DNA from 3 places in the Halalkalibacter sp. HAAS-P013 genome. Region 1 is predicted to be linked to each of the others. Evidence: riboswitches for the same ligand, from Rfam matches in the RefSeq annotation. Region 1 holds a riboswitch; each other region holds the start of a gene.
The links. Region 1 has a riboswitch for cobalamin ahead of AC1FXP_RS08050 ((2Fe-2S) ferredoxin domain-containing protein). Riboswitches for the same ligand answer to the same signal wherever they lie in the genome.
Positions count from the first base shown of each region.

Region 2: another riboswitch for cobalamin. It lies ahead of AC1FXP_RS15675 (ribonucleoside-diphosphate reductase subunit alpha); the one in region 1 lies ahead of AC1FXP_RS08050 ((2Fe-2S) ferredoxin domain-containing protein).
Region 3: another riboswitch for cobalamin. It lies ahead of metE (5-methyltetrahydropteroyltriglutamate--homocysteine S-methyltransferase); the one in region 1 lies ahead of AC1FXP_RS08050 ((2Fe-2S) ferredoxin domain-containing protein).

Region 1 covers NZ_JBWQTU010000004.1:180,965-186,237, forward strand. The annotation lists gene AC1FXP_RS08035 (nucleoside recognition domain-containing protein) at 1-733, shown strand, start outside; gene AC1FXP_RS08040 ((2Fe-2S) ferredoxin domain-containing protein) at 1,004-1,396, shown strand; gene AC1FXP_RS08045 (GTP-binding protein) at 1,590-2,771, opposite strand; cobalamin riboswitch at 3,119-3,302, shown strand; cobalamin riboswitch at 3,445-3,628, shown strand; gene AC1FXP_RS08050 ((2Fe-2S) ferredoxin domain-containing protein) at 3,765-4,148, shown strand; gene cobJ (precorrin-3B C(17)-methyltransferase) at 4,202-5,273, shown strand, end outside.
Region 2 covers NZ_JBWQTU010000011.1:213,486-218,758, reverse strand. The annotation lists gene AC1FXP_RS15690 (alpha/beta hydrolase) at 1-314, shown strand, start outside; gene AC1FXP_RS15685 (YbjQ family protein) at 488-808, shown strand; gene AC1FXP_RS15680 (glycine betaine uptake BCCT transporter) at 1,130-2,638, shown strand; cobalamin riboswitch at 2,810-3,006, shown strand; gene AC1FXP_RS15675 (ribonucleoside-diphosphate reductase subunit alpha) at 3,149-5,273, shown strand, end outside.
Region 3 covers NZ_JBWQTU010000001.1:538,707-543,979, forward strand. The annotation lists gene AC1FXP_RS02840 (spore germination protein) at 1-937, opposite strand, end outside; gene AC1FXP_RS02845 (VanW family protein) at 1,092-2,003, opposite strand; gene AC1FXP_RS02850 (cob(I)yrinic acid a,c-diamide adenosyltransferase) at 2,187-2,774, opposite strand; cobalamin riboswitch at 3,014-3,200, shown strand; gene metE (5-methyltetrahydropteroyltriglutamate--homocysteine S-methyltransferase) at 3,323-5,273, shown strand, end outside.

The DNA of each region.
Region 1 (5,273 bases):
AGTTCTAACTGGATATGGATGCAATGTTGTAGCTGTTTATCAAAGTAAAGGATGTTCAGTTTGTTCAAGGAAACAGTGCCTGTCAATGATCTCCTTTAGTTCCGCATGCAGTTATCAAGTCGGCGCTGCTTTATCTTTATTCAGTGTGGCAGGAAAGCCGTGGATGTTTTTTCCATATGTTATTGCTTTAGCTGTTATAGGAATGATTCATACGAGGGTTTGGTACCCCAACAAGCATAAGCTTCAAAGTGACTACTCAATAAAAAACAAATCGTTTCACAAGGTTAGTCCTGTTGCTGTTTTAATAACTGTACATGAAACGATCAAACAATTCTTTTTTCAAGCTATGCCTATTTTTTTAGTAATTTGTGTGGTAGCTACTATTCTTCATAGTTATAAAATACTTGATTTTCTCTCTCAAAAGATCGGTCCTATATTCGCTTTGTTCTCTTTACCTCAAGAAGCAAGTCTAGGTATTCTTTTTTCTATTATTAGAAAGGATGGTATATTACTTTTTAATGAAGGGAATGGACAATTGCTTTTAAATTTAACTGGAATGGAATTGTTTATTCTTGTATATTTGGCATCGACATTGTCTTGTTGTCTTGTGACGCTCCTTGCTATTGGTAGGGATGCAGGAAAGTCTATTGCTATTCAAATTGCTATAAAGCAGGCCATAACATCCCTAGTCTCATCGTTACTTCTAGTGGTGATTTGGAAAGTGTTTTTTTGAGAATGAGAGAAATTTAAAATCGGAGAAAGTTAACAGAGGTTTGATATGGAAAACTATTCAAGCATGAAAGTAATAAATCCTGAGGGGAAAGATGGTGTAATTATTGATGAATGCAATGGTGTTTTAATAATATTATGGGAAGATCATAAGATAGAAGAGTGGTATAGTTGCACAGAGGTTACACAGATAGAAGAGTACTAGGTTATATAAAATAAATCGTAATGATAACTATTATTAATGATATCCTCTAATAAAAAAGGAGCTGAAGAAATGGCTACATGGAATTTGATGGAGACACAACATCACATTCTTATTTGCAATGGAAGTAGCTGCAATAAAGAAGGAGCAGAACAATTAACGCAGTCTATTAGAAACGAGATAAGTTCTAAAGGCTTAGATTCTATGATTCATACATCAAGAACGCTTTGTAATGGACGATGTCAAGATAAGTGTGTTCTGATTACTTATCCTGATGGGAAGTGGTATAAGGAAATGTCTAGTAAGGATGCTCCGCGATTTATTGAATCATTATTGACAGGGAGTTTGCTAGAAGACAAGGTTAGTCATGTATTTGATGGGAGAGGGTTTGAACGAACTAAAGGAACAGTGCTAGGTGTGGAAAAAAATGGGGACCTAGTTAAAAAGGTTTCGAAAAAATTATAGAAGAAAACAAATCATCATTTGTTGCAGTTATTTACTGTCAAAGGATTTGACAAGATGATGATTATGCTTGAAATTATTGAGAACTTAAAATTTTTTTCATTGCTAGTTATTTCGCTAATTTAAAAAAGAGGGGGTGTCTCAAAAGGTCAAAAACAGACCTTTTGAGACACCCCCCATCAAGTAATACGATATTTTATGCTTCTACATATTGAGGAAGCGGATCGTGAAGCTTAGTCCAATCGGAAGCCATCTCAACATCTGTTAATAAACAATGATCAAGGGAATCGCGAATTTCTTCATGGTTCATATCAATACCAATTAGGACTAGTTCGGTCATTCTATCCCCGAATTTTGGATCCCATTTTTCTTGCAGCTCAGGTTCTTCAAGGAGGGCTTGCTCTCTCTCTTCTTCAGGATAAGCTGCCACCCACTCTCCAGCACCTTGAATGGTAACTAAAGATCCTGACTGTGATATCAATCCAGCCATGGAGTTACGTGAAGCAACCCAAATGAACCCTTTTGCACGAACAATATCAACAGGCCAATTTTCCAGCCAGTTCATTAAGCGCTCTGGATGGAATGGTTTTCTACTTCGATAAACGAATGAGGAGACACCATACTCCTCTGTTTCTGGTGTATGTTCTTCATTTAATTCCTTAATCCATCCAGCAGATTGACTCACTGTATCAAAGTCAAATTTACCTGTATTTAAAATAGAAGATAATTCTACCTTAGAGTATGAAGTTGGAATAATATCAGCATCTGCATTTAATTTCCGCAAGAGCCCTAGTAACTCATTTTTATCTACTTCTTTTAACATTTCAACTTTATTAAGAATGATTACATCGGCAAACTCAATCTGATCAACTAGAAGGTCTGAAATTTCGCGAGTGTCATTTTCATCTGTCCCTTCTTTACGGTCAAGCAGCGATTCACCTGATGCATAATCATCCCAAAAGCGGTTCGCATCTACAACCGTCACCATTGTATCAAGCTCGCATTTTTTCGTTAAATCAATCCCTAGTTCTTCATCAATGTACGTAAATGTTTGAGCAACAGGGACAGGCTCACTAATTCCAGAAGATTCGATAACGATATAATCTATATCGCCCGCGTCAACAATTCGTTCTACCTCTTGCATAAGGTCTTCGCGTAGAGTACAGCAAATACAGCCGTTTTGAAGTTCTACTAGTTTTTCTTCTGTTCTGGAAAACCCATTATTTTTCACAAGCTTAGCATCAATATTCACTTCGCTCATGTCATTGACAATAACAGCAACTTTTAGCCCTTCGCGATTGGTTAGGATGTGGTTTAATAGTGTGGTTTTTCCCGAACCTAAATATCCACTTAATACAGTAACTGGAACCTTTTTCATTATATAAATTCTCCTTTTAAACATTTATTGTTAGTTATGGTTAAACAGATTAATTATTTGGATTAAATAGTAATTATTACGATTTGTATTTTATCGTTCTTTTGTTGCTTTGTAAATAGAAGACTTAATTTTTGTCGAATAATTTTTGTGTTAGTTTTTTAGGATTAAAGTATTTGCATTTGTTTGTTATTAAGAGACATCTATGCGTTTGTGTGTAAAATAAAATAACAAAGTTTATTAGGATTAAACTAGTTTGAAAGACAGAATTTTAAAAATCGTAAAAGAATATACTTGCTAAAAATTATAAGAAGTAGTTTAATAGACAATAAATACGAAAAGTTTACAATTTACTTTAAAAAAACAAAGGTGTATAACTACTAGTTATGCTTAAAAGGGAAGAACGGTGTAAATCCGTCACGGTCCCGCCACTGTAATGGGGAATTTCATTGTATAGAGTCACTGAATCAATCGGGAAGGCGCAATGAAATGAAGAACCTAAGTCAGGATACCTGCCTTTGTTTGAAGTGGCTTCAATACCTACGGGTCATGGGTAGAGAAGTGTGGAATAGATGCTACTTATTTTGTATGCTATTTTTTTCTGCACCTCTATTGATTATTGATAGAGGTGCATTTTTATTTGTTTAAAAGGAGGACTTAACTAGATTCATATTAAAATTCAACTGTAAACAAAGGTGTATAACTACTAGTTATGCTTAAAAGGGAAGAACGGTGTAAATCCGTCACGGTCCCGCCACTGTAATGGGGAGTTTCATTGTATAAAGTCACTGAGTGAATCGGGAAGACGCAATGAAATAATGAACCTAAGTCAGGAGACCTGCCTTTGTTTCGAATGGCTTCAATACCTACGGGTTATAGGTAGAGAAGTGTAGAATAAAGGCTACTTATTATGTATGTCATTTATCTCTGCACCTCTATCTATTGGTAGGGGTGCATTTTTAATTTTCTTAAAATGACTGTAGGAGGAATCGATTAATGACTACTTGGAATTTAACGGGTACAAAAAAGCATGTTTTGATTTGCAATGGATCTAGCTGCATGAGAAAGGAAGGGGAAGAAATTACTTTAGCCATTCGTGATGAGATAAAGAATCTGGAATTAGATCAACAAATTCATACATCGCGGACTCGGTGCAATGGTCGCTGTAAGGATGCGTGTGTGGTCATTGTTTACCCTGATGGAAACTGGTACTCCGCTAAGTCAACGGATATCGGGCGTTCGATTATAAGAAATCATCTTGACCCAGCAGTTGATCTAGAAGACTCGTTAATCTATGGCTTTGAAAATGATGAAATGATACGAGCGAATACATCAGCAAGAATTAAGGGCGTTTCTAAAGTGGAAAAAACAAACGTATAGGTTATTCTTGTCAACGAGTTTCTAAGGGGACTTTATCAAGGAGGTATGTAAAAATGCTTGGAAAATTACTTGTCATTGGTTTTGGACCTGGAAGTTTTGAACATATGACGAAAAGAGCACAAGAGGCGATCCAAGAGAGCGATTGTATTATTGGTTATAAAACGTATGTTGAATTAATTCAGCAACTATTAACAGATCAAGAGATCATTAGTACAGGAATGTCAGAAGAAGTAAGTCGAGCTCAAGCAGCGGTTCGACTTGCTGAAGAAGGAAAAAAGGTTGCAGTCATTTCAAGTGGGGATGCAGGAGTATATGGTATGGCTGGACTTGTTTATGAAGTATTAATAGAAAAAGGTTGGACGGAAGATTCGGGAGTCGGTGTGGAGGTTATTCCAGGTATATCAGCAATTAATTCATGTGCTTCACTACTTGGGGCACCTGTTATGCATGATGCCTGTACGATAAGTTTAAGTGATCACTTAACCCCATGGGAGCTGATTGAGAAGCGAATTGAAGCAGCTGCGCAGGCTGATTTTGTAATTAGTTTATATAATCCAAAAAGTGGTCGAAGGACGAGGCAGATTGTGGAGGCTCAAAGAATAATGCTTGAATATCGATCACCGAAAACTCCAGTTGGTCTTGTGAAAAGTGCTTATCGTGATAGAGAAGATATTGTTATTACGAACCTTGAAAATATGTTGAACTACGATATCGGAATGCTTACAACAGTTGTTATTGGAAATTCCTCCACTTTTCTTTATGACAACAAAATGATTACACCAAGGGGATATCAACGAAAGTATACGTTGAATACAACGGAACAACGGCTGAGGCCACATGAGCGTTTACGACATGAAAATGAACCTTGGGCACTGCACCAAGGCAAAAACGATATGGAAATTGCGAAGGTGGAAGCAAGTGCTACTGCAGAGGAAGAAGTTATTCCTAAGGCTTCCTCATTAGAACTTGCTTTAGAGGCTCTTAGTATTGTGAAAGATGGGCCTACTGAAATAAAAGGAACGAAGACTGTAGATAATCCTGTTGTTTCTATTTTTGAATTAGCAGTGAGTCCGGGTGTTGTGAATAAGCAATTTACCGCAAAACAAATGTTGACTCTTGCGGAAG
Region 2 (5,273 bases), on a different contig from region 1:
TCAATGCAAAATGGTTTAGAGAGCACTATGAGCATGACGCTTATCAAAGCCTAGCAGAAGTAAATTGTCCGATCCTTGCTGTTACAGGCTCTAAAGATGTGCAAGCGACACCTGAACAAGTGTATGAGGTCAAGAAGTATACAACCGTCGAGACGGAAACCCATATTATTAAAGGAATGAATCACATGCTTCGAGATCAAGTTGAGGACGCAGATATTTTGCAGTTGAAAAAAGTATACAAAAATGTCGGAGAAAAGCCATTATCAAAAGAGTTGCTTACGGTTGTGAAAAGTTGGTTAGATCGACGTGTCTGAACGTTGGAAGTATATGGTGATCGTCATTATTGTAGTCAACTTGGTGGAATAGCTCTTTTATTTGTTAATCTAACAGGCTCTAATTGCATTTTGTGTTTATGCTGTTGCCTTAGTTGGGTTACTTGTAATTTTTAAAATTGAACGGAGATAAGAAAAAAAGGAGGAAATGGATTATGATGATAGTGACTACTGAACAAGTAGCAGGCTATGACATAAAAGAGGTATTGGGATATGTCAAAGGTAGCACGATTCAAACGAAGCATATTGGCCGTGATATTACAGCAGGATTAAAAGGAATTGTCGGAGGAGAGATTAAAGGCTACAACGAAATGATGACGGAAGCACGTAAGTTGGCGGTACATCGAATGGTGAAAGAAGCAGAAGAGAAAGGCGGCAATGCAATCATTGGGATGAGAATGCAAACTTCAACCGTTATGACAAATGCAGCGGAGATTATTGCATATGGTACAGCCGTTGTAATCGAGAAAAAGTAATTTCTTTCAAAATGTTCCGCGCATCTAAAGAGAATGGGTGGGGCATTTTTTATTGAAAAATAGTCAAAATTCGGCAACGTGTCGTAGAAAACGATAGAATATCGCCTTTTTTTCTCGTAATTTTAAACAATTATTATGCTGAAGTACAATCAGCTTATAAGATCAGGGCAGATTGCTCAATATGCGTTCATATCATTTTTAATTTTTTTTCGATTTTATGATTTAATAAATAAGTATTTATTGGTAAGTGTTTCTGCAATGAATGTAAATTAGAAAAAGGAAGTGTTTATTATTTCTGATAAAGGTGAAAGTGATAGGTCGATTTTTAAGGTGTCAGTAGGGATTGCGGTCATTTTTGTATTAATTGGAGTTTTGATCCCGAATCAACTAGGGGCAGCAATGACCGTAGCGCAAAGCTTTGTTCTTGAGTCATTTGGTTGGTTTTATCAATTAGTTGCTACATTCTTTCTGTTGTTTGCAATATTCATGATCTTTAGTAAATACGGGAAAATCAAACTTGGAAAACCAGATTCAGAGCCTGAATATAGTCGTCCAGCTTGGTTTGCAATGTTGTTTTCAGCTGGGATGGGTATTGGTCTTCTATTTTATGGCGTATCTGAGCCAATTGCACACTTTTATTCGCCACCTACAGGAGAAGGAAGTACGGAACAGTCAGCAATTGTTGGAATGCGTTATACATGGCTTCATTGGGGATTACATGCTTGGGCCATTTATGCGATTGTCGCATTAGCACTTGCATATCAAAGATTCAGAAAAGACGCGCCAGGTTTAATGAGTGCGACACTTTATCCTGTACTTGGTGAAAAGGTGAAAGGTCCGATTGGACAAACGATTGATGTTGTTGCTGTATTTGCAACTTTGTTTGGGGTAGCAGCGTCACTTGGGTTAGGGTCACAGCAAATAAATGCAGGTCTAGAATATTTGGTGGGGATTCCAAATAATTTTATGGTACAAATGATTATCATGGGTATCATAACTGTTCTTTTCATCATTTCAGCGAATACAGGTATATCTAGAGGGATTAAGTATTTAAGTCTTGCAAACATGTCAATTGCAACGGTATTGTTTTTTGCCATGTTAATTCTCGGTCCGACGTTATTTTTGCTTAATATGTTTACAACGAGTTTAGGAAGTTACTTACAAAATCTCATTCCAATGGGCTTGCGTTTAGCACCTTTTGATGCTGACGAGGCAGCATGGACACAAGGGTGGACGGTCTTTTACTGGGCCTGGTGGGTTTCATGGACTCCATTTGTTGGAATGTTCATAGCTCGAGTGTCTAAAGGGAGAACGATTCGTGAATTTACGGTAGCTGTTCTTCTTGTTCCTTCAGTAGTATGCGCGATCTGGTTTACGGTTTTCGGTGGTACAGGAATTTTTCTTGAGGTCACACAAGGATTAAACGTCTCAGGGCAACCACTTGAAACAGCCCTTTTCTTTGTTTATCAGCAGCTGCCACTTGGGATTATCTTGTCGATCTTAACGGTTGCTTTAATTACAACGTTCTTTGTTACATCAGCAGATTCGGCAACCTTTGTACTAGGAATGCAGACAACGGGAGGAAAGTTAAACCCATCAAACCGAGTGAAGGTCACGTGGGGATTAATATTAGTTGCATCAACGGCTGTATTAATGGCATCAGGTGGATTAGCTGGTCTACAAACAGCAATCATTGTTAGTGCTCTTCCATTATCGTTCATTGTTCTTGCAATGTGTTACGGACTGGTTAAAGAATTAAATCAAGAACTTAAAGGGCAAAGTAAGGAGCCTGAAAAAGAAAGAACACATAAAAGGAAAATAGCTGGTTAGAGTAATGTATTATGTTAAATTACTAGGTTCATCCCGCATGTAATAGATTTGAGGGATGAACCTAGTTTATTATTTAGGAAGATTAAACGGATCTTTTTCCTTGCAACAGGATGAATATTCCTTTAGTATATACAATATATCGTATTAATGATGTGTTCTTACAACTATATATTGATTGCGAAAAATGAACGGTGTCAAATAGACTTAATAGGGAATCTGGTAGAAAGCCAGAACTGCCCCCGCAACTGTAAGTGTCGACGAAATGAGGTACCCACTGTGCTTTTGGTTAGATTTAGCTAACTTGCATGGGAAGGCTCAAAGTAGGGTGAAGCACGAGTCAGGAGACCTGCCGTCATTTTAAAGTCAGCTATCTTCGGGGTGTAAGAAGTGAGACGGCAAAGAAGACCAAAGTGTATTTTGGTCAGATAAGTCTTACTCTTTACGCCGTTTTACGCTCTTTCTCAACTCTCGAGAAAGGGCGTTTTTTATTATCATTAAGGAGGAAGACTAATGAAGAGTACGACAACGACAACGTTATTTGATTATGCATCATCTCAGATTGGCGAATTAATAAGTTTATTTCCAACGCTCGATTTTACGGCTTATAAGGATAAGATTGAACAATCTATCTTCGCTAAAGAAGACATGTCAGAAGACCAGCTTAGTCATTTGCAAGTTTTATCTTCAGTAGAGAGGATTTCGATGGAAGAGCCAGATTGGACGTTTGTCGCAGCGAATGTCCTTTTAAAGCAACTATACAAAAGAGCAGCTCATTCAAGAAGCTATGATGCTAGCTTGAGGTATGGATCTTTTTATCAACTAGTCCAAAAGTTAACGAGGATGGGGATATATTCAGATCAGATCTTGCAGGAGTATTCGAAAGAAGAATTAGAAGAACTTGAACAAGAGATTGTCCCTGAGCGCGATTCGCTGTTTACATACATTGGCTTATTAACATTAGCAGATCGTTATTTAGCTAGATCGCATAGTGGAGAACTGTACGAACTTCCTCAGGAGCGTTTTATGATCATTGCAGCTACGTTAATGGTTAAAGAACCGAAGGAAAAACGATTAGTTCTAATAAAAGAAGCTTACTGGGCCATTTCTAATTTATATATGACGGTGGCAACTCCGACTCTATCAAATGCTGGGAAAAGCTATGGTCAATTATCGAGCTGTTTTATTGATACTGTAGATGATAGTCTCAGAGGAATTTATGACAGTAACACCGATATTGCAACACTGAGTAAGAGCGGTGGGGGGATTGGTGCCTACTTAGGAAAACTACGAAGTCGCGGAAGTGATATTAGAGGCTTTAAAGGAGTATCATCCGGTGTTATCCCATGGATGAAACAACTAAATAACACTGCGGTAAGTGTCGACCAGTTAGGTCAAAGACAGGGGGCAATCAGTGTTTATTTAGATATATGGCACCGCGACATTTTTCATTTCTTGGCTGTCAAATTAAATAATGGCGATGAGAGGCAGCGTACCCATGATTTGTTTACAGGTGTCTGCTTGCCAGATTTATTTATGGAAAAAGTTGAAGCCAGACAAGAGTGGTATTTATTCGATCCTCATACGATACGCCAAACATTAGGTTTTAGTTTAGAAGATTATTATGATGAAGAAAGAGGAAAAGGAAGTTTTCGAGATAAGTACAAAGAGTGTATGGAAGCGGCAAACAACGGATTACTAGGTGAGAAAGGATTCTTGTGGGAAGTTGTTCCAGCCATTGATATTTTCAAAGAAATCTTGAAGAGTCAGCTTGAGACAGGTACGCCATATATGTTCTATAGAGATACTGTGAATCGGACGAACTCCAACCGCCATCAAGGTATGGTTTATTGTAGTAATCTGTGTACAGAGATCACCCAAAACATGAAAGCAACAACAGTGGTCGAGGAAAAAACAGAGGATGGCAAGATTATTGTCGTCAAAGAACCTGGGGATTTTGTTGTATGTAATTTATCATCTATTAATCTAGCAAAAGCAGTAACTGAAGACGTCCTTGAAAGGCTAATCCCAATTCAAGTGCGAATGCTCGATAATGTCATTGATTTAAATAATATTCCAGTTCCGCAAGCCCAAATAACCAATCAAAAGTATCGTTCTATTGGGTTAGGTACATTTGGCTGGCATCACTTACTAGCTCTTAAAGGGATCAAATGGGAATCCGACGAAGCGGTTGAATACGCAGATAACTTATATGAAAGTATTGCCTATCTGACGATTAGTGCAAGTAATGAGCTGGCAAAGGAAAAAGGAGCCTATCCACTTTTTGAAGGGTCTGATTGGGAGACAGGTGACTATTTTATTAATCGCCAATATACAAGTGAAGAGTGGACAGAGCTTCGTCACAGTGTAAGGGAAAAAGGGATTCGAAATGCGTATTTAATGGCTGTGGCGCCGAATTCAACAACAGCGATTATTGCAGGGACGACGGCCTCGATCGATCCTATTTTTAAGAAAGAATACTCAGAGGAGAAAAAAAATTATAAAATTCCAGTCACAGCTCCAGACCTATCGCCGCAAACGACATGGTATTACAAGTCCGCATATGAAATCGATCAATTATGGAGCATTAAACAAAATGAAGCACGACAACGCCATATTGACCAATCCATTTCATTTA
Region 3 (5,273 bases), on a different contig from region 1:
CATAGTGAAATGTGAGTACAGCTACATAAACGGGTGTTGCTAATACGGAAAAGGCGACAGCGAAGAAACGCAATAAACGAACACTTGATGAGATGTGCCAAGCCATATAATAGTCTTCTAACGATGAGAAAAACTCAACCAAAGTTGTTGGGCCGAAGATAGCTTCTGGTGACCCATCAGCTAAAAAGGCAACCTTCCCTTCCGCTATAGCAGCGGCTACTCGCTCTGGCCTTTCTGTGTTGATTAATTGAGGAAAAACAGACATCTGATTATCACTAATCATTTGGGCTAAACTATTTGAATCGATAACCTGGTCAAATTCAATGTCTGATAGTCTTTGTTCTATTGTTTTTAAGTTTTCTTTATCAACGATTCCATCTATGTACAACAGTGACACACGAGTCTGTGTCATTTTCCCTATTTTCATTTCTTTTACTTTTAATTGTGGTAAAGGCAAACGTTTCCGGATTAAATTAATATTTGTATCTATTGACTCAATAAAGGACTCTTGTGGACCAGCTACGGTAAATTCATTTTCAGAGGGAGCTACTTCCCTACCGGAATCCAGCGCCACTTCAACTATTGCACATTTTGAAGGATTTCCCCCTTCAAAAATGACAATAAAACCTTGCATAACCTTCTTACGTAAATCATTTGGTGATTTAGTGATTTCCTTAGCTTGAATGGGAATGTCCCTTACTATTTCCTCTAATGTTTGACTTTCTGACTCCGTGATAAATGGAAGGATGTCCTTATTGAGACGATCCGTATCAATTAGTGTTTGAAAATAGGCAATATGAAACCCTTTGGAGGCGATCAATAAATCATGCATGACAAAATCACTTGATTGTTGAAACAACTGTAACGCATCTTGAAGTGTTTCTTTTCGTTTATCTTGAATTTGTTTCAACAGCCATCTTCCAAGCACTTCTATCACCCTTTCCGGATTCCCCTATACATTGTCGCTGTTAGTATGAAATGGAATCGAGGCAATTATGCGGTTGCAAGGTAACATTCTAGTAACAAACTCAATTAAGCTCATCTTCTCTTCCCACAAAAAAAAGAACATAAGCATCTGCAAGCTTACATTCTCAATGTGTATGGACAGACACAAGGACCTCTCCTCGCTCTAAACTGACTTCTGATTTTATTAGTACAGGGTAAGGATGAGGGTTTGTAAACCTAAAATCTGGTCCTCCCCAAGAAACCGTTGCGTCTCTACCTGGTGCTACATAACCAATTTCTCGTGAATGTGTGTATCGCTCTACCATTTCTAAACCAGCTTTATCTACAGCATTAAACAATGTAGAGGATGTTTGACAAATCCCACCACCAATACCGATAACAAACTCTTTATTCACAATTTCTTTCGCTTCTTGATACCCACGCTCTCTCGTCCGCTCTCCAACTGTTTGGTTAAATGAAAACGAGTCACCTGGACCTAATACAATCCCTGAAATAGCCTCTGCCGATAATTTCACGTTTTTTGACCTGCCTGAAATGGCTGGGTTAAAATGCGTTTTAAATTCACCTATCGTTCGTTGATCAATTCCAACTAGATCTTCTTCTGAAACAGAAGGTGCAGTGACAGAAATCGGCATCACCAGATCTCTTGTTCCTGCTTTTAACTCTTGTAATTGTTCAACAAGCTCCTGCTCAGACAAAATCACCCGTTCCTTCCCAGGAGTAAATTCCCCATTTGCAAGGATGCGTGGATTTTCCATCGCCGTGTCTATTTGCATAGCTAACTCTCTAGCTAATTGTTGTAAAGCTTCTTCATCAAGCGAATGACTAGACATATACCCATAGTCATTTAGAACGACATCATGTTGTTCGTCATTCCATTCATCAATTAAATTAAGTTTCCAATATACAGGTTGTTTAAAGCTCAATTCTGACTGAAAATAGGTAGAATGAGCAGCAACAGGTTTAGGTCCTTCAGCCGAAACATCATTACTACACCCAGCTAATAATAAAAGAACAACAAGCCAACTTTTTTTCATCCCATATCCCCCTCTAATTGTTCAAACACATTTACCAATATATGAGAAGAAATATGATTCATTCCAGGCAAATACACAATTTTTGTTATAAATCGAGAACAAACCATACTAAAAAATAGGAAGACACTAAAAAAGTGAAAACCGTACCTTTTTCAGTGGCCTCTCTAATAGTATGGCTTCATTTTACTGCTCTTTCTTTCGTTTTCCTCCTTTAAAAACAATTGCACTTCTTTCATATTCTACATCCTTGACCCCAAGCCTAGCGTTGACGACTCGGGCAATAGCAAAGAAATAATCAGACAATCGGTTTAAATATTTTAACACAATCGGGTTCACCTCTGACCCACGTTGAAGCCTTGTCACATAACGTTCTGCTCTCCTTGTAACCGTTCGACACACGTGAAGAGTAGCCGCGGCATCTGCACCACCAGGTAAAATAAATCTTTCTAATTCAGGAGCCTCTTCAATATAAGCGTCAATACGCTTTTCCAAGAAATCTATCATTTCTTGTTTGGCTTTGTAAGGGTATTCTTTTGTTGCTCTCATCATTGCTAAGTCGCCACCACAATCAAACAATTCATGTTGAATTTTTATTAATTCCATTTTTATATCAGGAAACTGATCTTCATCTAATTGTGCCAGAGCCTGACCGATAAATGAATTCAATTCGTCTGTAGTTCCATATGCAATAACTCGAGTATCATCCTTATCAAGCCTTCCCCCTATGACACTCGTCTTTCCCTCATCTCCTGTACGTGTATATAATTTCATCTAACATCCTCCTTCATCTTATTTATTATCTCAATACAATAATATCTATTATAAAATCGCTTGTTAAAAAATATGTACACTCTACCCTAGATATTAGTATTACCTGAGACTCTCCGTTCATTTTAGTATACATGATTTATTGTTTTTATTCTTTTGTTTCCACTTAAAACGCTAGATTTTCAAATGTAAAAAAAATAACTGTTGACAATCAACCACCTATTAAGCTAAAGTTTAAAACAATTTCATATGTTGAAAATAGGTACTTTGAATGTTGATTCAAGGTTTAAAAGGGAATCCGGTGAAAATCCGGAGCGGTCCCGCCACTGTATTAGAGGAGTTATCATGAATTGTCACTGGCCAATGCTGGGAAGACCATGATGACGTTGATTCTAGAGCCAGGAGACCTGCCTATTTTAACAACACTGCTTTACCTACGGGAGATAGGGAGGTGTTAACAATATATCATTGATTTTCTATGGATATCGTTACCCTATTTTCGGTAAAGGTATCCATTTTTGTCGTTTTTAAAACTATTTAGGAGGCTATTCATGACAACAGTAAAAAGCAGCAATTTAGGTTATCCTCGCATAGGCGAGAACCGCGAATGGAAAAAAACATTAGAAGCATTTTGGGCTTCTACTCTCAATGAGGAAACATTTTTGACACAAATGAAAAAGTACCGCCTGCATCACCTTCAAAAGCAAATAAACAAAGGTATTGATTACATTCCTGTCGGTGATTTCTCTTACTATGATCACGTACTTGATACGGCTTCTATGTTTGGATTAGTGCCGAAACGTTATGCCCATACGTCTGGCCCGGTTTCTTTATCCACTTACTTTGCCATGGCCCGTGGTAACCAAAGGGCACATGCATGCGAAATGACGAAGTGGTTTGACACTAACTATCATTACATCGTTCCAGAAATAGAAGATAAAGAACCTGAATTAGTTGAAAACAAACCGCTTCAGGCATTCTTAGAAGCGAAAAAAGAATTAAATATAATTGGTAAACCCGTTATTCTTGGACCTTTTACTTTCTTAAAACTAGCAAAGGGCTATAAAGAAGAAGAGTTTGCTAGCATCTTAAACAGCTTTGTTCCAGTATATACACAATTGTTATCTGAACTTGCTGATGCAGGAGCGAAACTCGTACAAGTGGATGAACCATATCTTGTAATGGATATAACAAACGAGGAAATGGAGATATTCTCTAGCCTTTACCGTGAAATTGCAACAAACGTACCAAATGTGGATATCATTTTGCAAACGTATTTTGAGTCCGTTTCTCACTATGAAAAATTAGTACAAATTCCTGTTAAAGGAATTGGGCTCGATTTTGTATATGGCTTCAATGAAAACGTTGATGCTATTGAGCGATTCGGCTATCCTGAAGACAAGATTCTAGGGGTAGGGATCATTGATGGAAGGAATATTTGGAGAAGCAACCTGCTTGAAAGCCATCAATTTTTAGCTAGGCTAAACAAGCTTGTTCCGTTTAAAAATCAAATCCTTCAACCATCTTCTAGCTTGCTGCACGTTCCTGTTTGTTTGAAGCATGAAACAGAGCTAGATCCTATTGTTAAAGATGCCTTAGCTTTTGGCGACGAAAAGCTTGATGAGTTACGGTTACTAAGAGATGTAACAAACGACCCAATTCAGTCATCACAATCGTTATTGAACCGTCACCAACAGACGTTTGAAAAGCTAAACCAATCAAATTGGCGTGTGAGAAAGGAAACTGTCGGGCTTCTTACAAAACGAACGAAGAAATTTCAGGAGAGATATCAATTACAAAACCAAAAATGGAATTTACCTCTTCTTCCAACAACAACAATTGGTAGCTTTCCTCAAACTAAGGAGATCAGGAAAGCTCGATTTAAATGGCGAAAAGGCGAACTATCAAATGATACATACGAGGCAAATATCAAGTCCATGATTGAAAGATGGATTCGCATTCAAGAAGAGTTAGATATTGATGTACTCGTACATGGAGAATTTGAACGAAATGATATGGTTGAATTTTTTGGTGAGAAGTTAAATGGATTTGCCTTTTCTAAAAATGGCTGGGTGCAATCATATGGATCACGCTGCGTCAAACCACCAATCATCTTCGGTAACGTATCACTCGATAAACCGATGACGCTTAATGAAACACTTTATGCTCAGTCTCTTACTGATCGCCCAGTTAAAGGAATGTTGACCGGTCCAGTAACGATTTTAAATTGGTCCTTTGTTCGTAACGATATCCCACACCAAGAAGTGGCCTATCAAATTGCAGAAGCTATACTAAAAGAAGTACAATCACTAGAAAATGCGGGAATTACCATGATACAAGTTGATGAGCCCGCTCTAAGAGAAGGTCTTCCATTAAAGAAAGAAAAACATGATACGTATTTAAATTGGGCCGTTGTAGCATTTCGGATGAGCACATCAGATGTAGCGGAAACGACACAAATTCATACACATATGTGTTACAGCGATTTTAATGAAATTATCG